DNA from 2 places in the Ornithinimicrobium ciconiae genome. Region 1 is predicted to be linked to the other one. Evidence: predicted binding sites of a transcription regulator. Region 1 holds the regulator's gene; the other holds the start of a gene.
The links. The regulator HrcA, encoded in region 1, represses chaperone genes, less so after heat shock. The targets are predictions, from matches to a motif close to TTNGCACTCGNNNNNNNCGAGTGCNAA.
Positions count from the first base shown of each region.

Region 1 (11,625 bases):
TGTCGTCGGTGTGGGTTGTCAGGTATGCCGTGAGGTCCGCGGTGCTGAGCCCGAGGAGTCGCGCCTCGCGGATCACCGGGTCGAGGCGCTCGCTGAAGAACGCCTTGCGCCGCTCCGCCCGGAGCCGGTCCGGGGCGCCGGGGGAGACGAACATGCCGACGCCCCGCCTCTTGTAGAGAACCTCCTCGTCCACCAGTTGCGCAAACGCTTTTGCGGCGGTGGCCGGGTTGATGCGGTATGTCGTGGCGTACTGCGTGGTCGACATGACCTGGTCATCCTCCTTGAGGGCGCCGGAGAGGATCTCGCCACGGATCGCCTCGGCGATCTGGTGGTAGATCGGCTCCCTGCCGTCAAACATGTGGGCTCCTCACTGGTTCATTACTCGACTAGTGAACCATAGAAGCAATGAGGGCTGCAAACTGTTTTAGGCGGAGCGGCTGGAGGCGAAGAGGCCGCGGGGCGTGCGGGTGCGAAGAGGCCGTGGGGCGGGGGGCGAAGGGCCGCGGGGCGTGCGGGGGCGAAGAGGCCGCGGGGCGCGGGGGTGCGGCCGACCCGCGCCGGGCTCAGTCTCCGATCGCGAAGCGCGCGCGCTTGACCAGCAACGGGTCGGGCGGGAGGACGACGCTGTCGTCCTTGCCCTCATAGTCGAACTGTCCGAGGAAGGCCCGCATCGCGTTGAGTCGGGAGCGCTTCTTGTCGTTACTCTTGATGGTGGTCCACGGCGCGTGATCGGAGTCGGTGCGCCGGAACATTTCTTCCTTGGCCTCGGTGTAGGCCTCCCACTTGTCGAGGGACTCCAGGTCCATCGGCGAGAGCTTCCAGCGACGCACCGGGTCGAGTTGGCGGATGGCGAAGCGGGTGCGCTGCTCGGACTGAGTCACGGAGAACCAGAACTTGGTCAGGTCGGTCCCGCTGTCGGTGATCATCTCCTCGAACGCCGGAGCCTGCTTCATGAAGAGCTCGTACTCCTGGCCCGTGCAGAAGTCCATGACCCGCTCCACCCCTGCGCGGTTGTACCAGGAGCGGTCGAACAGAACGATCTCCCCAGCAGTGGGCAGGTGCTTGACATAGCGCTGGAAGTACCACTGGCCCAGCTCCTTCTCGCTGGGTTTGCTGAGCGCGACCACGCGCGCCCCGCGCGGGTTCAGGTGCTCGATGAAGCGCTTGATGGAGCCACCCTTGCCAGCCGCGTCCCGCCCCTCAAAGATGATGACGGCCCGCCGACCGGTGTCCTTGAGCCAGTACTGGAACTTGAGCAGCTCCACCTGCAGCAGCCACTTCTCGACCTCGTAGTAGCTGCGGGAGAGTCGGGTGTCGTAGGGGTAGTCCTCACGCCAGGTGTCGACCGCGCGCCCGTCCGGGGTGATCAGGTCGGGGTCGGAGCCGTGATCGTCGCGCACCGTGTAGCCCTCGGCGCGAAGCTTGTCGATGTATTCCCGCAGCTGCTGTTGCACCGTCGCAGACTAGGGGATTTGGGTGAACGGTGGGCGAACACGTTTGTCGACTCACCGCCGGTGACCTCCCTGCCGGATCCGACTGGGGCTGGTCGATGTCGTCGCGGGGCGGTCGGACTGAGACACTGGGGGTATGCCGTCAGTCCTGCCCGTGGGCGACCCCGTGCCCGCGGATGGTCGGCTGCCACAGGATGCAACGGCCGCACTGGGAGAACTGCCGTTCGGTATCTACGTGCACGTCCCGTTCTGTCGCGTCCGGTGCGGATACTGCGACTTCAACACCTACACCGTCCCCGAGCTGGGCGGGCACGGCGCGACCATCGACACCTATGCGGAGGCGGCGCTGGCCGAGCTGGAGCTGGCCCAGCGCGTCCTTGCTGACGCCGACCAGGAGGTGCCGTCCGTGCAGACCGTCTTCGTCGGCGGCGGCACCCCGACGATGCTCCCGCCGCACGACCTGGTGAAGGTGCTGGACGGCATACGGCACCGGTGGGGGCTGGCACCCGGGGCCGAGGTGACGACCGAGGCCAACCCGGACACGATCACCCCCGAGGTGGCGGAGACGCTGGCTGCGGGCGGCTTCACCCGGGTGAGCCTGGGGATGCAGTCGTCGGTGCCGCACGTGCTGGCGACGCTGGAGCGGACCCATGACCCGGCCAATGTCGACACGGCCGTCGCGGCGGTGCGTGCAGCGGGGATGCAGGTCAGCCTGGACCTCATCTATGGCACGCCCGGAGAGTCGCTGCAGGACTGGCGGACCAGCCTGGAGACCGTGATCGGACTCGAGCCGGATCACGTGTCGGCCTACGCGCTGGTCGTCGAGGAGGGCACCAAGCTGGCCGCCCAGGTGCGTCGGGGGCAGGTCACGATGCCCGATGACGACGACGAGGCTGACAAGTACGAGATGGCCGAGGAGATCCTGTCCGGTGCTGGCTATGGCTGGTATGAGATCAGCAACTGGGCTCGGGCAGAACAGAACCGGTGCCTGCACAACGTCAACTACTGGCGGGGCGCGAACTGGTGGGGGATCGGCCCCGGTGCGCACAGCCATGTCGGCGGGGTGCGCTGGTGGAACGTCAAACACCCTGCGCCGTATGCCGATCGCCTCGCCTCGGGTGTCTCCCCGGGAGCAGGGCGCGAGGTGCTCACGGGCACCCAGCGTCACGACGAGGAGGTGCTGCTCGGCATCCGGTTGGTGGAGGGGCTGGACCTGACGCTGGTTGAGGGAGCTGGACGCGCGGCAGTTGCCGGGCTGATCGCCGATGGGCTGATCGACGGTCGGGGTGCACTGCGGGGCAGGGCGGTGCTCACCGTCCGGGGCAGGCTGCTGGCCGACACCGTCGTGCACCGCCTGCTCACCACCTAACCCCTTTTCGTAGGGGTTTTGCCGGCCGAGCACGGATTTTCGTAGAGGTTTGCCGGCCGCGAGCACGGCTTGGGGCCTCGAGGCACCCGATCAGGCCAGCTCAGATCAGTTCAGGACCTTGAGCTGGAACGGATAGATGTAGGTCTCGCCGCGCGCCGCCCGCATGGCGCCCTTGATGTGCACATAGGCAGCAACCAGGAAGAGCACGATCCAGAACGGGATCACCAGCAGGAAACCCAGCGTCAGCGTGAGGATGCCGACCACCCAGCCGAGCAGATAGAGGATCCAGAACGTCAGGTTGAAGTTGAAGGCGCCGGAGGCGGCCGTGCGCACCGCCTGGCTGTCGTCCTTGCGGAGGAACCAGATCAGCAGGGGGCCCAGGATGCTCAAGGTGCCAAAACTGACGATGAACGCGATCGGCGCGGACAGGTGAGCCAGGAGCATCCAGGTGCGCTCGTCGGACTCGGCCGGGCGAGGACCCTGCCCGCCCTGCATGGGTTGGCCCTGCCAGCCACCCTGTTGGGGCTGGCTCTGCCACTGGCCGTGCTGCGGGTGCCCCTGCTGAGACTGCCCGTGCGGAGGCAGCCCCTGCTGGGGCAGCCCCTGCTGGGGCAGCCCCTGGGGGCTCGCGCCCTCGGGGCCTGGGCCCTGAGGCTGACCGGCAGGCCCGGGCTGCTGCGGGTTAGGGGACTGCGGGTTGTGGGGCGGCGGCGGGGTCTGGCCCGGCTGCCAGTCCTGCGGGTTGTCGGTCATGTCAGTCCTCCTGGGGGACGGTGACGAAGTCGATGAGTTCCTCGACGCTCGCGAGCAGCGTGGGCTCAAGGTCACTGTAGGAACGCACGGTGCCGAGGATCTGCTTCCATCCTCTCGCAACATCGGCCTGGGTGTCATGTGCCCAGCCCAACTCGGCCAGCACCGACTGCTTCCAGGGGCGTCCGCGCTCGATGATCGGCCAGGCGGTCAGATCAAGGCGTGCTGGCCGCACGGACTGCCAGACGTCGACGTAGGGGTGGCCGAGCACCTTCACCCAGCGCGACTCGGGAAGCTTCTCGGCGGCGCGGACGATCCGGTCCTCCTTGGTGCCCGGCACGAGGTGGTCGACGAGCACGCCCATCCGGCGCTCGGCGCTCGGCGCGAAGTCCCGGATCACCGCCGAGAGGTCGTCGACCCCCTCGAGCAGCTCCACCACCACACCCTCGACGCGCAGGTCGTCTCCCCAGATCTTCTCCACGAGCTCGGCGTCGTGGCGGCCCTCGACGAAGAGCCGCGAGCCGGCCGCGACCTTGGCTGGAGCGTGGGCCACCGCGCGAGAGCCGCTGGCGGTGCGTGCGCTCTGGGCGCGGGCGGCGGCCAGAGCCGCGTGGGACTCCGCTGTCGGGACTGTGAGGACGACCGGCTTGCCGTCGAGCAGGAAACCGGGACCGAGCGGGAAGCCGCGTCGACGTCCACGGCGGTCCTCCAGGTGCACGACCTGCATGCCACCGGCCTTCTCCACGCTTACGATCGCCCCGACATACCCGGTCTGCACGTCCTCCACCACCAGTCCGGTCTCGGCCTCCGTGGCCACGGCCCGCCCCCCACGGGGGACGCGCCAGTCGCCGGACAGGACATCGGTGCCATATCGATCGCTCACCGCCCCAGCGTAGGGAGGCAGTGCACTGGGTGCCGCCAGACCCGCCGGGTCGGAGGTGGATGGGCGGGAAGTCGGGCGGGGAAGGCGGGCGGGGAAGGCGGGCGGGGAAGGCGGGCGGGGAGGAGCTCGGGTGAGTTGGCTGCGCTCGTCCGGAAGGGGAGGGGCTGGGAAAGGCGAGACGTCACCGACGCATACAAGGAGCTCATATTTCGGCGCGACACGCCGAGGAGCAGAAGATTTCTGCAACTCTTTGGCATCAACCCCTTGTGCTCGTCACCGATCAGGGCTACAACTGTCCTACGCACCTCGGAGACGAGGTGCTGACCGCAAGGCTTCGTCGCGGATTCGCGATCCGGGTTCGTCCTGGTGACCACCACCTGTGATGGGGTGGCGCGAGCCATCGACTCCTTGGCTGGTCGTTCGGAGCATCACCCCGAACACACCGTGGGCCCCTCGCAAACTCATACTTTGCGAGGGGCCCACACCTTCATCTGTGACGGCTCTGGACAAGCCGGGGTCCCTGCAGGCTCATACCAGGCAGGGCGACCACATCATTTGTAGCGGCATGGCCGCCCCCGAGGCCAACCTCAGGGGCGGTGTGTCGCGAAATTCACATGCCAGGGCCACCGCACCTCACAGCCCCGCGGGCACACCACGGCGAGCGAGTAGACTGGCACTCGGCCCGAGTGAGTGCCAGAGTGCGAGGCGGAGGTGGACCCTGGTGAGTAGCGACGAACGACGCCTGCAGGTGCTGCGTGCCATCGTGCAGGACTACGTCCGCACCTCGGAGCCGGTGGGCTCCAAGGCGCTGCTAGAGCGGCACCACCTGGGAGTCTCAGCCGCCACGGTGCGCAACGACATGGCGCTCCTGGAGGATGAGGGACTCATCGCGGCGCCGCACACCAGCGCCGGGCGCATCCCGACCGACGCCGGCTATCGGTTGTTCGTGGACAAGTTGGCGGCCATCAAGCCGATGTCGCGGGCGGAACGCACCGCGATCGAGGAGTTCCTCGGGGGAGCGGTCGACCTCGACGACGTGGTGGGACGCTCGGTCCGGCTGCTGGCCTCCCTGACGCAGCAGGTCGCGGTGATGCAGTATCCCTCGCTGAGTCGCTCGACGGTGCGACATATTGAGCTGGTCCCGGTCGGTGGGCCCCGCCTGATGGTGGTCCTCATCGTCAACACCGGACGGGTGGAGCAGCGGGTCGTCGATGTGGGGCGATCTCTGACGGGGCTCTCCGGGGAGCAGACCATCCAGACGGTGCGCGCGATGCTCAATGCTGAGGCGGGCGGTCTGCCCCTGCCCGAGGCTCCGGTGCGGCTCAAGGCGGCCCTGGTGGGAATTTCTGCCGAGGACCGCCCTGTTGCCGAGGTCGTCGTCGATTCGTTGCAGGACGCCCTGTTGGCGCAGACTGAGGAGCGGGTTGTCCTCGCGGGAACAGCAAACCTGGCCCGTGTGGTCACCGACTTCCCCAGCTCTATCGGGCCCGTCCTCGAGGCCCTGGAGGAGCATGTGGTGCTGCTGAAGCTGATGTCCAGCATGAGCACCCTGCTGGATGAGGACTCGGTGGCGGTGAGCATCGGCGCGGAGAACCCCTACGAGGGATTCCAGTCGACGTCGGTGATCACGACGACCTACGGCAGCGCCGGTGGTCTGGGTGTGGTCGGACCGACCCGTATGGACTACCCGACGACGATGGCGTCCGTGCGGGCGGTCGCACACTACGTGTCCGAGATCCTGGACAACTAGAGAGGTTTGATGAACGACTACTACGGTGACCTTGGTGTGCCCCGTCAGGCGACGCAGCAGGAGATCAAGAGCGCCTATCGCAAGATGGCCCGCAAGCTGCACCCGGACGTCAACCCCGGCCCGGAGGCCGAGGCAGAGTTCAAAAAGGTGAGCCAGGCCTACGACGTGCTTTCCGATGCCACCAAGCGCGCGGCCTACGACCGCGGCCAGGATCCGTACGCCGGGGCCTCCCAGAACTTTGGCCAGGGCTTCAGCTTCACCGACATCATGGACGCCTTCTTCGGTGGCTCAGGTGCCGGGTCCCGGGGCCCGCGCTCGCGCACCCAGCGAGGCCAGGACGCCCTCGTCCGCCTCGACATCGACCTGAAGACCGCTGTCTTTGGTGGCCAGGAGACCCTGGTCATCGACACCGCCACGCGCTGCTCCACCTGCACCGGCTCGGGGAGCCAGCCCGGCACCGGGACGCGGACCTGCTCCACGTGCGCCGGCCGCGGTGAGATCCAGTCCGTGCAGCGCTCCTTCCTCGGCCAGGTCATGACGACCCGTCCGTGCCCGGAGTGCCGCGGTTATGGCGAGCTCATCGAGCAGCCGTGCGTCGACTGTGCCGGCGAGGGTCGGGTGCGCTCCCGTCGTGACCTGACGCTCAAGGTGCCCGGTGGCGTCGACTCCGGCACCCGGATCCAGCTCGGCGGGGAGGGCGAGGTCGGCTCCGGCGGCGGCCCGGCCGGAGACCTCTATGTCGAGATCGCCGTGCGCCCGCACGAGACCTATCGGCGCCGCGGAGACGACCTGCACTGCTCGGTGCAGGTGCCGATGACCGCTGCCGCGCTCGGGGCGTCCTTGACCGTGGAGACCTTTGACGGGCCCACCGAGGTGGACCTCAAGTCCGGCACGCAGCCGCAGGACACGCTCACCCTGCCGGGCCAGGGGGTCACCCACCTGCGTGGCACCGGCCGGGGAGACCTGGTGGTGCACTTTGACGTGCGCGTGCCGACCAAACTGGATGACCGGCAGCGTGAGCTCCTCGGTCAGCTCGCCGAGGCCCGTGAGGAGTCCCGGCCCGAGGGCCGGATGACGCCGGCGAGCAACGGACTATTCGGCAAACTCAAGGAAGCCTTCTCCGCACGGTGAGCGCGCCGCTCTTCTTCGTCGGGGCCGGCCGCCTCGACGCGGTCGCGCCCGGCGATGTGGTGCACCTGGACGGACCGGAGGGCTGGCACGCCGCGGCCGTGACCAGATTGACGACCGGTGAGCAGCTGGTCGTCGCCGACGGCTCCGGGCGGCTGGCGCGCGGCCGGGTGATCAGTGTCGGCAGGGGTGAGCTCGACCTGAGCGTGGACGACGTGAGTCACTCCCCGGAACCGGCACCGCGCTTCACCCTCGTCCAGGCACTCGCCAAGGGCGACCGGGACCTGCTCGCGATCGAGGTCGCCACCGAGCTGGGTGTCGACGACGTGGTGCCGTGGGCCGCGTCGCGCAGCATCGTGGCGTGGCGCGGGGACCGGGCTGTCAAGGCCCACGCGAAGTGGGAGCGGACCGTGCTGGCCGCCGCGAAGCAGGCCCGTCGGGCCCGGGTCCCGGTCGTCACCGACCTTGCTGACCGGGATGCCGTCGTGCGCCGCATCGCTGCCTCCGACCTGGCACTCGTCCTGCACGAGGAGGCCACCGAGCCGCTGGTAGGGGCGGGGCTGCCCGGCCAGGGCGAGGTGCTGCTGATCGTCGGTCCAGAGGGCGGGATCAGCCCGGAGGAGACGGCGGCCTTCGTGGCAGCCGGGGCCCGCACAGTGCGGTTGGGGGACACCGTGCTGCGCACCTCGACCGCAGGTTCGGCGGCCATCGCCCTGCTCAGCGGCCGGTCCCGATGGGCGTGAGCCTGTCCGACGGACCGGCGACGAGCGACTCCCCACGGCCCTCCCTGCTGGATCCGGCACACCGGCCGGTCTCCCTCGGCACGACGGCCCTCATCTCGTTGTTCGCGGTCGAGTACATCGCGGTGGGCACCGCCATGCCCACCGTTGCGCGGGCCCTCGACGGCCTCGGCCTCTACGCCCTGGCGTTCAGCGCCACGATCGCCGCCAGCGTCATCGGGATGATCCTGGGCGGGTGGTGGTCGGACAAGTCCGGGCCGCGCGCCGTCCTGGTCGTCGGTGCCACCGTCTTTGCCGGCGGTCTGCTCGGGGCCGGGCTGAGCACCAGCATGGAGCTCTTCGTCGCCGCGCGAGCACTGCAGGGGCTGGGCAGCGGCATGGCCATCGTGGCGATCTATGTCGTGATCGCCCAGGGCATCCCCGATCTGCTCCGACCCCGGATGTTCTCGCTGTTGGCGGCGGCGTGGGTGGTGCCCGGGCTGGTGGGCCCGGTGCTCACCGGGTTCCTGGTTGACCAGGTCGGCTGGCGCTGGGTCTTCCTGGGCGTCATCCCCCTGGTGGTGGTCAGCATGGCTGTGCTGCTGCCGGCGCTGGGGCGCACCGAGCCCAGTGAGGACGCTCCCTACCTCGGGGTCTCCACCATCCTCTGGGCGGTGCTGGCGGCGGTCAGCGTCGGGGTGCTCAACCTCGGCGGTGAGCACATCTCTGTGCAGGATGTGCTGATCGGTCTGCCGTTCGCCGTGGCACTGGGGGTCGCCGCCTGGCGCCTGCTGCCACCGGGCACCCTCACCCTGGGCCGTGGCCTGCCGTCGGTGATCGCGGCCCGAGGAGCGATCGGCGCATCGTTCATGGCCGCGGAGGCCTATCTGCCGCTCATGCTCCAGGACCTGCACGGCTACAGCCCTACCGAGGCCGGCCTGGCCCTGGCCGTCGGCGCGGTGACCTGGGCGGGCGGATCGTGGCTGCAGGGACGGCTGCGAGACACCGTGGACCGGGTGCGGGTCATGGTGGTCGGCTGCACCATCATCACGGTGGGCACCGGGCTGCTGGTGGCGGCTATCGTCACGGACTGGCCGGGCTGGACCGTGCTGGTGATCTGGGGCATCACCCAGACCGGGGTGGGAGTGGCCTATCCGACCACCTCCCTGCAGACCATGCGGCTGTCAGCTCCCCAGGTGCTGGGCCGCAACTCCTCCTCCCTGCAGGTCAGCGAGGCACTCGCCTCCGCCGTCGTGCTCGGCGCCGTGGGCGCCGTCTTCACCGCCCTGTATGCCGCATCGATGCAGAGCGCGTTCGCCGCCGTGGCGATCGCCTCGGTGGCAGCTGCCCTGGCGGCGGTCGCCACCTCTGCCCGCTCCCGCCCGGCCTAGGGAGGCGCCACGGTCGGTCGGCACTGGAGCGCCCCGCCCGTCCGGCGTCGGTGGGTGCCACGGGAGGCACCTTGAGGCCCCGTCCGGCGCATCGGCAGCACGCGGACAGCGGTCGTCTACCGTGGGGTCATGCCGACAGACAGCGACTGCCTCTTCTGCAAGATTGTGGCCGGTGCCATCCCGGCTGACACCGTCTATGAAACCGACTCGGTCCTGGCCTTCCGGGACATCACCCCACGCGCCACGGTGCACGTGCTGGTGATCCCGAAGTCCCACGAGGACACCCTGGGTCAGATGGCCGCGGACCATCCAGCTGGCGTCGCCGACCTGTTTGCCGCCGCCCGCGAGGTGGCCCGCCTCGAGGGCATCGAGGAGAGTGGCTACCGGGTGGTCAGCAATGTCGGGGCCGACGCCGGTCAGGAGGTCTTCCACGTGCACGTCCATGTGCTGGGCGGCCAGCAGCTGGGGCCGGTCGGCCCCGGTCCCCGTTAGACTTGGGGACCTGATGACAGAGCCCGACCATCCGGGGGCGGCCGACGCCGACACCCGTGACACAGATCCCGACCTGATCACCACGCACGCGCCGACCCCTCACGATGCTGGTCCGCCGGTGCACACCGTGGTCATCCCGCCCGAGACCTCCATGGCCGCACTGCTCGGCCCCCGTGATGAGCTGCTCAAGACCATGGAGCGCTCCTTCCCCCGCGTCGATGTGATGGTGCGGGGCAATCAGTTCCGCCTCGACGGACCCTCGGAGGACGTCGCCGTCATCGAGCGTCTCATCGATGAGCTGATCGTCATCGTCGCTGCGGGACAACCGCTCAACCGGGACGCCGTCGAGCGGGCCATCAGCATGTTGCGCAGCGCCTCGGCCGAGCGCCCCGCCGACGTGCTGACGATGAACATCATCAGCAACCGGGGCCGCACCATCCGTCCCAAGACCCTGCACCAGAAGCACTACGTCGACGCGATCGACAAGCACACGATCGTTTTCGGCATCGGCCCCGCCGGCACCGGCAAGACCTACCTCGCGATGGCCAAGGCCGTCGCCGCCCTGCAGGCCAAGCAGGTCAACAGGATCATCCTGACCCGACCCGCGGTGGAGGCCGGTGAGCGCCTGGGGTTCCTGCCCGGCACGCTCAACGACAAGATCGACCCCTATCTGCGGCCGCTCTATGACGCGCTGCACGACATGGTGGACCCGGACTCGATCCCGCGCCTGATGGCCTCGGGCACGATCGAGGTCGCCCCCCTGGCCTATATGCGCGGGCGCGCACAACCACTCGACGCGCAGGTGCTGACTCCGGAGGGTTTCCGCGACATCGGATCTCTTCAGGTGGGGGACCGCGTCATCGGTTCACAGGGTGAGGCGACGGCCGTACTCGGCGTCTACGCGCAGGGGCAGCGTGAGGTCTACCGGGTCTCGACCCAGGATGGCGCGTCCACCCTGGCGTGCGGCGAGCATCTCTGGCAGGTCAGGACCCCCTCTGACAAGCGTCGCGGCCGCACTCGCGTGGTGCAGACCAGCGAGATGATCGGGCGGCTCCGTGCCGCGCATGCCCGACGGTTCGAACTTCCGATGATGGCACCGCCAGAGCTAGCACCGCGCGAGGTGCCGATGGACGCCTATGCGCTGGGGCTCCTGCTGGGAGATGGCTGCCTCACCACCTTGACAACTCCCGCTTGCAGCACCGTCGACGCCCAGTTGGCGGTGGCGCTCGAGGAAGCACTGGAGGGTGTTGAGTTGCGCGCGAACGGTGCGCACGACGACGTGCTGAGCCGCCAGGGCGGCGGTGGCGGGCGTGGAGGTGTCATCACGGCACATCCGGTCACCGCAATCGTGCGAGAGCTCGGTCTGGCCGGCACCCGTTCCCACACCACGTTCGTCCCGAAGGACTACCTGCTCAACTCTGTCGCGGTGAGGTTGGCCGTGCTCCAGGGACTCCTGGACACCGACGGCGGCACCGTCACGCAGAGAGGCCGCACTTGCCGAGTGCAGTACTGCACCACGTCGCCACAACTGCGAGACGACGTGGTTTTCCTGGTGCGCTCGCTGGGTGGCACAGCCGACTGGCGTGCGCGGCCTGCCGAAGGACGCAAACCCGGTCTGGCCAACGGGCGGCCGGTGCCCTCTCGGCACGATGCCTTCGTGCTCGACATCAGGCTGCCGGCCAGCGTGGACCC
Region 1 is NZ_CP041616.1:2,723,954-2,735,578, reverse strand. It holds gene FNH13_RS12565 (GntR family transcriptional regulator) at 1-358, opposite strand, end outside; gene ppk2 (polyphosphate kinase 2) at 564-1,454, opposite strand; gene hemW (radical SAM family heme chaperone HemW) at 1,588-2,820, shown strand; gene FNH13_RS12550 (DUF4870 domain-containing protein) at 2,926-3,573, opposite strand; gene FNH13_RS12545 (DUF3097 family protein) at 3,575-4,453, opposite strand; gene hrcA (heat-inducible transcriptional repressor HrcA) at 5,175-6,203, shown strand; gene dnaJ (molecular chaperone DnaJ) at 6,213-7,334, shown strand; gene FNH13_RS12530 (16S rRNA (uracil(1498)-N(3))-methyltransferase) at 7,331-8,074, shown strand; gene FNH13_RS12525 (MFS transporter) at 8,065-9,441, shown strand; gene FNH13_RS12520 (histidine triad nucleotide-binding protein) at 9,571-9,933, shown strand; partial or broken gene FNH13_RS19305 (PhoH family protein) at 9,947-10,717, shown strand; partial or broken gene FNH13_RS19835 (LAGLIDADG family homing endonuclease) at 10,703-11,515, shown strand.

Region 2 (11,625 bases), 1.8 Mb from region 1:
GGACGGTGTGATCGCGCTGGATGGGCGGCTGCTCGATGAGCCGGCGTCGGGCACATTCGTGCCACCACAACGACGGGATGTGGGTGTGGTCTTCCAGGACTACCTGCTGTTTCCGCATCTGAGCGCGCTGGAGAACGTCGCCTTCGGTCCCCGTGCGCGCGGCCTGGCCCGCGGCCCCGCCCGGGAGGAGGCGCGCACCTGGTTGGAGCGGGTCGGGTTGGCCAGCCACGCCGGATCCCGCCCCGCCCAACTCTCCGGTGGCCAGGCCCAACGGGTGGCGCTGGCGCGGGCGCTGGCGACCCGTCCGCAACTCGTCCTCCTCGACGAACCGCTGGCCGCGCTGGACGCCGGGACCCGGCTGGAGGTGCGCTCGGACCTGGCCCGACACCTGCGGGAGTTCGGGGGCAGCGCGGTGATGGTCACCCACGACCCGTTGGACGCGATGGTCGTGGCCGACCGCATCGTCGTGCTCGAGAACGGGCAGATCGTGCAGGACGATGCCCCTGCGGAGGTGGCCCGCGCACCGCGCACGGAGTATGTCGCGCGCCTGGTCGGTCTGAACCTGCACCGTGGGCAGGGGGACGGTGCCACGGTGCGCCTCGATGCCGGTGGTGTCCTGCACGTCGCGGACGCCGCAGCCGGGCCTGTGCTCGTTGCCTTCCCGCCGACCTCGGTCACCGTGCACCGCCACCAGCCCGAGGGCTCGGCGCGCAATGTGTGGCGGGGCACGATCGCCGGTCTGGAGCAGCACGCCCACACGATCCGGGTCCAGGTCGCGGCGCCGGAGCACCCGCCGGTGCTGGCCGATGTGACCCCCGCAGCGGTCGCCGAGCTTGAGCTCGCCGTCGGCGCCGACGTGTGGGTGTCGTTCAAGGCCACCGACACGCACGTGTATCCGGGCGCCACCCACTGACCGGGCGCATGATGGTGCGCTCTAATCCCTGCGGTGTTTGGGGTGCCGTCACGGGTCCTGGTGGGTGCGCCCTGTCGGCTGGACCGGACCGAGGTCTGGCCGCTTGGGCGGCAGGTTGTCGCCCGAGGACCGGCCACGCAGGCGGCGGCCGACCCAGGGAGCGGCATACTCCTTGGCCCAGACCGCGTTCTCCCGCAGCGCCTCGATGCGGCCCGGTCGCGGTTGCGGGGGCAGGGGGATCCGCCAGTTCGCCTCAGCGGCCGTGTGGCCCAGAGTTTCGTAGGCGGCCAGAGCGACCCGGCGGTGCCCCTCGGCACTCATGTGGATCCGGTCCGGCTCCCACATGCGCCAGTCCTTGAGGAAGGTCAGGGACCACTGGTTGAGCAGGTAGGCGCCCTGGCGGTCGGCGATCGACCACAGGTGGGCCAGGTAGACGGCGACCTTGGGACGGGTGCGTTCCACGACCGGTGCCCCGGCGGGGTCAGTCGGTGTCGCCATGAGCACGTCGGCGCCCGTCGCCCGGATGCGGGCGACAGCATCCTCGAGCTCGGCCGCGAGGGCGTCGGGATCGGCCCCCGGCCGCAGGATGTCGTTGCCGCCGCCGATGATGCTGACCAGATCTGGCTCCAGCTCCAGCCCGAGGTCGACCTGGCGGCCGGCGATGTCGTCCAGTCGGCGTCCGCGGACTGCCAGGTTGCCGTAGGCGAAGTCCGGCGAGTGCGCGGACAGGAGTGCGGCGAGGCGGTCGGCCCAGCCGCCGAGCGCCCCGTCCGGGCCGGGGTCACCCAAGCCCTCGGTCATGGAGTCACCCAGGGCCACATAACGGCTCCAGGGATGGGCCTCGGGGCGGATGCTGCCGGTGCGGGTCGTGCCGGTCATGGCTGTGTGGTGACCTCTCTGCAAGCGGTGGGTGGAGCGGACTGTATGCGCGGTGGGCTCACGGCCTGGAGGTCAGGGCAGACTCCAGTCGACCGGCTCCCCGCCCTGCGCGATGAGGAGGTCGTTGGCGCGACTGAAGGGCCGGGATCCGAAGAAGCCGCCGCGGGCGGACAGCGGTGAGGGGTGCGCGCTCTGGATCGTGGGGACGTCCCCCAGGGCGGGGGCCAGTGATCTGGCGTCGCGCCCCCACAGGATCGCCACCAGCGGACCACCGCGCCCCGCGAGGGCAGCGATCGCCAGGTCGGTGAGCTGCTCCCATCCCTTGCCGCGGTGGCTGGCCGGGGTGTGGGGACGCACGGTCAGCACCCGGTTCAGCAGCAGCACGCCGTGCTCGGCCCAGGAAGTGAGATCGCCGGAGCTGGGGGTCGGCATACTTAGATCCGTGGCCAGCTCTGCATAGATGTTCTGCAGGCTGCGCGGCACCGGTCGCACGTCGGGTGCCACCGAGAAGGACAGACCGACGGCGTGTCCGGGCGTGGGATAGGGGTCCTGCCCGACGATGAGGACCTTCACCCGGTCGAGGGGTTGCTCGAAGACCCGCAGGATGTGCGGGCCCGCCGGCAGATAACCCCGGCCGGCGACCACCTCGGCGCGCAGGAATGCTCCGAGCTCGCGGACGGTGTCGGTGGCCGGCGCCAAGGCGCGCGACCATGAGGGGTGCACGAGGTCGGCCAGCGAGGCGGTGGGCAGTTGGCTCACGACGACAGGGTATGCCGGGTGGCGGCGACCGCGTCAGCGTCCCAGGTGGGCAGTTCGACCGGCCCGTCGTAATGACAAGGGTGTCATTCACGTCGTAGAGTGTCGGTCAAGGAGTCGGGTGGGCCGCCCGACGAACGTCGAGGGACAGAAGGATCACATGGGTGCCGCATCGCGGATCGAGGGAGCTGAGCGCTCCGCGGGACTGACCGAGCGCGAGCGCGCGATCATCGACTTCGAGCGGCAGTGGTGGAAGTATGCCGGGGCCAAGGAGCAGGCGATCAAGGACCTGTTTGACTTGAGTGCGACGCGCTATTACCAGCTCCTCAATGAGCTGATCGACACCCAGGATGCGTTGGAGCACGACCCGATGCTGGTCAAGCGGCTGCGCCGGATGCGTGCGCAACGGCAGAAGTCGCGCTCGGCGCGCCGCCTCGGAGTGCAGATCTGAGACCCGCTCCCGCCGCTGCCGCCGGGCTGCTTCACTCTCCGTCGGTGTGAACTCGGCTCAGATCCTGAGGCTCGTCACCGCGTGAGACATGAACCGGCCCGGAAGTCCACTGGACTTCCGGGCCGGTTCTCGTCTGCCGGTTGCGCCGGCTGAGTTCCTGCGGTGGCGCGGAACTGAGCTCGTGCGTCGCTGCGGTCAGCGGCGGCTGCGGGTGCTGCGGCCGGGAGTGACCGGGGCGCGCAGCGTGAGGCGGTTCTCGACCTCGAGCTCGCGGTCACGCTCGGCGTGCAGGGCGCGGGCGAGGTCAACGTCCAACGGATAGCACATGATGCATCTCCTCTCAGAAGGTCCGGGTCGGGTCGGGTGAGGTGGTGGGTCGGAAAGTGGGGGGCTCGGTCGGGGCGTCTGCGGACCGGGTCGTCTGCTCAGCCGGAAGGTGCCCGACGGTGATGTCGCCGGAGACCGAGCGCAGCCGCAGCTCGACGAAGGGCGCACCCTCAGCCGGCTTGCCCAGCGAGGCCAGGGCGGACCTGACGTCACCGGTGACGGTGTGGATGTCGGTCCAGGCCGGCAGGCCGGATGCGACGCCGACCTCGACATCGCCAGAGGCGGTGCGTGCCTGGACCCGCCCGACCTCCAGCCGGTCGAGGCGGATGTCCCCGCTGGCCGTGGTGATCTCGGCGCCGCTGCCGGCGCTCTCCACGCGGATGTCGCCGGAGCCGGACTTGGCGTTGAGCTGTCCACTCACCCCGCCGATGAGGACGTCTCCGCTGCCGGTGACCGAGTGCACGTCACCGGCAGCGTGCCCGATGCGGATGCAGCCGGAGCCGCTGCGCACCGACGCGTCACCGCCGATGGTGCTGACCTGCAGGTCGCCCGATCCGGCCGTCACCTCCAGGGGGCCGGTGCCCTCCAGGACGGTGTCGCCCGAGCCAGAGCGGAGGTCGCACGGGCCCAGCAGGCCGCGGGCGGTCAGCTCCGCTGAGCCGAGCTTGGTGCTCAGCCCACTTCCTGTGGGGGTGCTGATGCGCACCCGCAACAGGCTGCTGCCAAAACTGAAGCTGAAGCCGTGCCGGGATCGTGGCCCGGTGATGGAGATGGTGTTGCCGTGCTGCTCGACGGTCGTCTCCTCGGCCCCCTTGCCGGTGACGGTGACCAGCGTGCGGCCGTTGGTCTCGCCGGCGGTGATCTCGACGTCGCCGGAGCCGATCTCGACGGCCAGGTCGGGGGGATTCGCTGTCTCAAAGGTGTGGTCCATGGTGCTGCTCTCCTCGTGGTCTTCGGCGGGTGGTCTGCGCCGGGATCGGGCGACTGGGTGCTGGTGCTCAGGACCAGCCGGTCATCCGGCGGCCCGGCCCGCTCGGGGGCCGGGGGGCACCGGGCGGGGCGGGTGGATAGTCGAAACGGACGCCGTGGGTGCGCAGGTTGATGCGCAGGCCCGACGTGGTGGCATCGCGGACGGCATCCACAAGCCAGCTGTTGAGGGACTGGCCGAGCTCGGCGGCCAGTTCCTCGGCTCGGGTCTTCAGCCCCTCGGGGAGGCGCAGGGTGATCCGGATCTGGTCGCCGCTCTCGTCGATCGGCTCGCGGTCAGCATCCTGGGGATAGCTCTCCTGAGGCTCCTCGTGGGAGCTGACCCCGTCGAGGACGAACTCCACGGCCCGGCCCCGCAGCCGGGTCTCGACGCTCCCGGACGGGAGCTCGGTGGTGATCTCGGCGGCCGCATCCGTCAGGGCCTCGAGCAGGACCAGGCGGATGGCGGGATCCACCGCCGACAGCACGCGCTGGGCCGCGGCAGAGATCTCGGGTCCGCCCAGCTCGGTGGCGGCGGCGACCTCGCCGCGCAGTCTCTCGACGTATGTGGTGAGTTCCATGACGCCAACTATGACACCACAATGGTGTCATGTCAACACCGAAATGACGTCATAGTGATTGCATCGCGACGTCATCTTGTGTCACAAGTGGCGTCGTATGCGTGTCACCTGGGCCGATGTGCTTCAGTCCCGTGTGCCGTGCCGCACAGGTGCTTGGGATGCAGGCCCGCCTCGCCTACCGTGAAGGCATGACTGTGGGCACGTTCCGAGAGATCGCGCCCGGAACCTACGCGCGTCGCTCCTCCGAGCTCGACCTCAACTGCGGTCTGGTCGTCGGCTCAGAGCGCGCCCTGGTCATCGACACCCGCAGCACGACGGCGCGCGGTGAGGAGCTCGCCGCCGCAGTGCGGGCGATCACCCCGGTGGAGCAGGTCGTGGTCAACACCCACGCGCACTACGACCACTGCTTCGGCAACGCCGCCTTCCGCGACTCGCAGATCTATGGTCATGTGGGGGCGGCCGAGAGCCTGCAACGGACCGCCGAGCACCAGCGCAGCCAGGTCGTGGAGCACCTGCGCCGGACCGAGCGGCCAGAGCTTGCCCAGACCTATCTGGACACCGAGGTGGTCCTGCCCTTCTATCTCGTCGAGGATGAGGTCACCCCGATCAACCTGGGCGACCGCACGGCATACCTGATCTTTGGCGGTCGCGGCCACACCGACCACGACCTGGTCGTGGCCGTCCCCGATGTGTCCGCCGTGTTCTGGGCTGACCTCGTCGAGCAGGGCGCCGACCCGGCCATGGACGACTCGTTCCCGCTGGAGTGGGCGGCGACGCTGGCGGACCTGCTGCGCCACCCGCACATCGAGGGTGCTCGGCTCCACGTGCCCGGCCACGGAGCCGTCGTCGACCTCGCCTTTGTGGAGCGCCAGCAGGAGACGCTGGCCGCCCTGGCCCATGAGCTGCGCGCCGCGCTCGCCACCGGGGTGCAGGACGTCGACGGACTGGTGGCCAAGACTCGTGGCCTCGGGCTGCAGGACGCCACGCTGCGCGACGCCGCAGTCCGCACCCTGGAGACCCGATCTCGCACGATCGACCCGAACGCAGCACGATAGGGGCAGGCACCCGTCCGACCCGCCCCCAGGAGGAGTTCCATGACCTACCAGGATCTCGTTGCCAACAGCCTGAGTGACCCCGAGACGTTCTGGGGCGAGGCGGCCAAGGACCTCACCTGGATCCATCAGCCCAAGACCGTCCTGGCCGATCGTGCGCCGTTCTACGACTGGTTTCCCGACGGTGTGCTCAATGTCTGCTACAACGCCCTGGACCGGCACGTCATCGACGGGCGGGCGGATCAGACGGCCCTCATCTACGACAGCCCGGTGACCGGGAGCCAGCGGCGCTACACCTACGCCGAGCTGCTCGACCAGGTCGCCCGGTTCGCCGGGGTGCTGCGCCACCTCGGTGTCGAGAAGGGCGACCGGGTCGTGATCTATCTGCCGATGATCCCCGAGGCGGTCATCTCGATGCTGGCCTGCGCCCGCATCGGCGCCGTGCACTCGGTCGTCTTTGGCGGCTTCGCCCCGGCCGAGCTGGCCGTCCGCATCGAGGACGCCGAGCCCAAGGTCGTGGTGTCGGCTTCCTGCGGCATCGAGCCGACCCGGGTCGTGGAGTACAAGCCAATGCTCGACGAGGCGATCCGTCGCTCCAGCCACAAGCCGGAGCACACCGTGATCGTCCAGCGCGAGCAGTCGCCGGCGGACCTGGGGGAGCGGGACCTGGACTGGAAGCTGCTCATGAAGCCGGACGCGGTGGCCACCGCCGAGTGCGTCGCCGTGCAGTCCACCGATCCGCTCTATGTCCTCTACACCTCCGGCACGACCGGTCGGCCCAAGGGGATCGTGCGCGACAGTGGTGGCTACGCCGTCGCCCTCCGCTGGTCGATGACCAACCTGTATGGCGTCCAGCCGGGGGAGACCTGGTTCTGCGGCTCCGACGTGGGCTGGGTGGTCGGTCACTCCTACATCGTCTACGCCCCGCTGCTGACCGGTGCCACCACCGTGCTCTACGAGGGCAAGCCGGTGGGCACCCCGGACGCCGGTGCCTACTGGCGCCTCATCCAGGAGCACGGAGCCGTCGCGGCCTTCTCGGCACCGACCGCGATCCGGGCCATCAAGAAGATGGACCCGGACGCCGCGCTCCTGGCCGACTACGACCTCTCCAGCCTGCGCACCCTGTTCCTGGCCGGGGAACGCCTCGACCCCGACACCTGGCAGTGGGCCACCGACGCCCTCGGCGTCCCGGTGATCGACAACTGGTGGCAGACCGAGACCGGGTGGCCCATCACGATCAACCCCGTCGGCATCGAGGCGCTGCCGATCAAGCCCGGGTCCTCCGGGCCGGCGACCGTCGGCTATGACGTGCAGGTGCTGGACCCGAGCGGGGTCCCGGTCGAGGCGGGGGTCGAGGGCGCGATCTGCCTCAAGCAGCCCCTGCCGCCGGGCACCCTGCCCACCCTCTGGCGCGACGACCAGCGTTATGTCGACTCCTACCTGTCGGCCTTCCCCGGCTACTACCTCTCCGGGGACGGCGGCTACGTCGACGACGACGGCTATGTCTTCATCATGGGCCGCACCGACGACGTGCTCAACGTGGCGGGGCACCGGTTGTCGACCGGCTCGATCGAGGAGGCGCTGGCCGGTCACCCGTCGGTCGCCGAGTGCGCCGTGATCGGTGTCCGGGACGCCTTGAAGGGTCAGGTCCCCCGAGCGCTCGTCGTGCTCAAGGCGGGGGTGGAACCCGACGAGCAAGCTGGCGAGGAGCTTCGCCGGGACCTGGTCCAGCGGGTCCGTGCCGAGGTCGGTGCCGTCGCGGCTCTGAACCGGGTGGACATCGTCGAGGCGCTGCCCAAGACCCGCTCGGGCAAGATCCTGCGCAAGACGATGCGCCAGATCGCTGACGGCGATGAGGCCCTGGTGCCGTCCACGATCGAGGACGTCTCCGTCCTTGACGGGCTGCGCGGCGTCCTGGAGGGTGGCGCCTGACGGGGTGGACGCACCGGCCCGGAGGTCAATTTTTGTGCTCAGGGAGCCCCCGATATTTGCACTCGCACCCTGAGAGTGCTAATCATGGACTTAGCACTCGACCCATGAGAGTGACAATGACCGACCGAGCGAGGGTCGGCCGCGCTGGCGCGACGTGAGCCCGGTGTGGTCGGTCCGTCCGTCGCGGGCGTGAGGCCGGTCTCCAACCCGTTTAGCCTGTGGGAGGAACCACCCGAATGGCCAAGATCATTGCATTTGATGAGGAGGCTCGTCGCGGACTCGAGAAGGGTATGAACACCCTTGCCGACGCCGTGCGCGTGACTCTCGGTCCGAAGGGCCGCAACGTCGTCCTGGAGAAGAAGTGGGGCGCCCCCACCATCACCAACGATGGTGTGAGCATCGCCAAGGAGATCGAGCTCGAGGACCCCTACGAGAAGATCGGCGCTGAGCTGGTCAAGGAGGTCGCCAAGAAGACCGACGACGTCGCCGGTGACGGCACGACGACGGCGACCGTTCTGGCCCAGGCCATGGTCCGCGAGGGCCTGCGCAACGTCGCGGCCGGAGCCAACCCGATGGCCCTCAAGCGTGGCATCGAGCAGGCCGTGGAGGCCGTCTCCGCCAAGCTGCTGGAGATGGCGACCGAGGTCGACACCAAGGAGCAGATCGCGCAGTCCGCGTCGATCTCCGCGGCCGACAGCGAGATCGGCGAGATGATCGCCGAGGCCATGGACAAGGTCGGCAACGAGGGTGTCATCACCGTCGAGGAGTCGAACACCTTCGGGCTCGAGCTCGAGCTCACCGAGGGCATGCGCTTCGACAAGGGCTACATCTCGCCCTACTTCGTCACGGACACCGAGCGCATGGAGACGGTGCTCGAGGACCCCTACATCCTCGTGCTCAACTCCAAGATCAGCGCGATCAAGGACATGCTGCCCATCCTCGAGAAGGTCATGCAGTCCGGCAAGCCGCTGATGATCATCGCCGAGGACGTCGAGGGCGAGGCCCTGGCCACCCTGGTCGTCAACAAGATCAAGGGCAACTTCAAGTCCGTCGCCGTCAAGGCCCCGGGCTTTGGTGACCGCCGCAAGGCCATGCTGGCCGACATCGCCATCCTCACCGGTGGCCAGGTCATCTCCGAGGAGGTCGGCCTGTCCCTGGAGACTGCCGAGCTCGACCTGCTGGGCACCGCCCGCAAGGTCGTGGTCTCCAAGGACGAGACCACGATCGTCGAGGGCGCCGGCGAGGCCGACGCCATTGCCGGTCGGGTCAGCCAGATCCGTGCCGAGATCGAGAACTCGGACAGCGACTACGACCGCGAGAAGCTGCAGGAGCGCCTGGCCAAGTTGGCCGGCGGTGTTGCGGTCATCAAGGCCGGTGCCGCGACCGAGGTCGAGCTCAAGGAGCGCAAGCACCGCATCGAGGACGCTGTCCGCAATGCGAAGGCTGCCGTCGAGGAGGGCATCGTCGCCGGCGGTGGTGTCGCCCTCATCCAGGCGTCCAGCGCGTTCGACCAGCTCTCCCTCGAGGGCGACGAGGCCACGGGCGCCAACATCGTGCGCGTCGCCATCGAGGCTCCGCTGAAGCAGATCGCCATCAATGGCGGTCTCGAGGGTGGCGTCGTGGCTGAGAAGGTGCGCAACCTGCCCCCGGGTCACGGCCTCAACGCCGCGACCGGCGAGTATGGCGACATGCTGGGCTTCGGCGTGGCCGACCCGGTGAAGGTGACCCGTTCTGCGCTGCAGAACGCCGCCTCGATCGCCGCGCTCTTCCTCACCACCGAGGCAGTCATCGCCGACAAGCCGGAGCCCGCCGCGGCGATGCCCGGTGGCGACGGTGGCATGGGCGACATGGGTGGCATGGGCTTCTGACCCACCACCACTGAGTTCCCGCGTTCCTCGCGGTCAACCAGCAGCGGGGCGGTCTCCTTCGGGAGGCCGCCCCGTTGTGCTGTGCCGACGGGTGTCACCTGCAGTGTCACCCACCACGACTGCAGTGTTACCCGCCGCGACTGCAGTGTCACCCGCCGCGACCGTCCTTGACAGAACGGTCGGGAATAGCCGACCATACTGTTATGGCCGACCAAACCGGATATCCCGACCATGCTGACGGGGGTCGGCGACCGCAGCGTGCGGTGCCCGACTACGACCTGCCCGACGCGTTGACCCTGGAGGAGCCTCAGCAGTACCGCGCGCTCTTCGAGGACACCCGCCAGGCGATCATCACGCTGCTCAGCGAACGGGCTGCGACCGTGTCGGAGCTCGCGCAGGTGCTGGATCGACCCAAGGGGACTGTCGGGCACCACGTCCAGGTCCTGGCGAGTGCCGGCCTGGTCCACGTCGTGCGGACCGAGAAGGTGCGGGCACTCGAGGCGAAATACTGGGGTCGCACCGCGCGGGTCTTCTACTACCAGACGCTCGAGGCCGGCACGGCTCAGCGCTTGCTGGAGCGCTCCGCCGCCGAGGTGGGCCGGGTCGAGGCGAGCGGACAGGGCGAGAAGATCGTGATGGACGTCAACCGCCGTGACGTGCGGGTGCCCGCCGAGCGTGCCCGCGAGTTCCGGGACCGGTTGGCGGACCTGCTCCTGGAGTTTGCGGACGAGCCGAGGGCGGGAGACACCACCTACGCCATGGTGTTCGGCATCTTCCCCAGCTCGCTGGACGTCCTGCCTGAGCGCGCGGGCGAGGGATCATGAGCCGGACCACGTCCCGCACCCGACCGGCACCTCTGGGTGCCAACTACTGGAAGCTGTTCACCGCCTCGACGATGACCAATCTAGGGGACGGGCTGATGTCGGTCGCCGTGGTCTGGTTGGCCTCCTCGATCACCCGTGACCCGTTGCTGATCGCGTTGATCGGTCTCGCCTCCCGGGTGCCCTGGTTGCTCTTCTCCCTGCCAGCCGGCGTCATCACCGACCGTTATGACCGTCGACTGCTGGTCGGATGGATGGATGCCCTCCGGGTGCTGGTCATCGGTGGCTTCGCCGTGCTGGTGCTCCTCAACCAGGAGGGTCTGCCGACCCCGGAGCAGCTCGCCGCCGGCACGGCGCCGGCCCCGGACAACAGCGGCCTCCTGCTCGCCGCGCTCTGCCTGGTCGCACTGCTCCTCGGGTCTGCGGAGGTGGTCCGGGACAACGCGGCCCAGACCCTGATGGCCTCCATCGTGGACAAGCCCCAGCTCGAGCGGGCCAACGGGCGACTGTGGGGTGCCGAGACGGCGATGAACAACTTTGTCGGACCGCCGTTGGGTGGTGTCATCGTGGCGCTCGCCCTTGCGCTCCCGTTCTTCCTCAACGCCGGCCTGCTGGCTGCCGGGGCCGCACTGATCTTTGCGCTGAGCGGGTCGTTTCGGCCCAAGGGGCAGAGCACCAGCGGCAAGATCCAGTGGCGTGCCGAGATGGGCGAGGGCTTCCGGTGGTTGTGGGACAACCATCTGCTGCGCACGCTCGCGATCATCCTGGGGGCGATGAACATGCTCTCGGCCCTGGCGTTCATCATCATGGTGCTCTTCGTGCAGGAGATCCTGGGGCTCTATGAGGGGTGGCAGTTTGGACTGGTTATCACGGGCACGGCCGTGGGCGCCGTGGCCGGGTCACTGGTGGCGGACAAGATCTCGGCGCGGCTGAGCCCGGGCACCTCCCTGTTTGCCAGTATCACGGGGATGGGCCTGACGATGGTGGTCATCGGCCTGACCTCCTCCGCTCCCGTGGTCTGGGTGATGGGGGTGATCAGTGGTCTGTTCGTGGTGCTCTGGAATGTCATCACCGTCTCG
Region 2 is NZ_CP041616.1:970,705-982,329, forward strand. It holds gene FNH13_RS04425 (ABC transporter ATP-binding protein) at 1-913, shown strand, start outside; gene FNH13_RS04430 (SGNH/GDSL hydrolase family protein) at 962-1,792, opposite strand; gene FNH13_RS04435 (uracil-DNA glycosylase) at 1,865-2,542, opposite strand; gene FNH13_RS04440 (DUF3263 domain-containing protein) at 2,709-2,999, shown strand; gene FNH13_RS19720 (hypothetical protein) at 3,195-3,326, opposite strand; gene FNH13_RS04445 (DUF4097 family beta strand repeat-containing protein) at 3,340-4,257, opposite strand; gene FNH13_RS04450 (pilus assembly protein HicB) at 4,325-4,873, opposite strand; gene FNH13_RS04455 (MBL fold metallo-hydrolase) at 5,062-5,928, shown strand; gene FNH13_RS04460 (acetate--CoA ligase) at 5,968-7,857, shown strand; gene groL (chaperonin GroEL) at 8,094-9,725, shown strand; gene FNH13_RS04470 (ArsR/SmtB family transcription factor) at 9,929-10,549, shown strand; gene FNH13_RS04475 (MFS transporter) at 10,546-11,625, shown strand, end outside.
Region 2: the regulator HrcA is predicted to act here: its motif matches at 7,948-7,974, upstream of groL (chaperonin GroEL).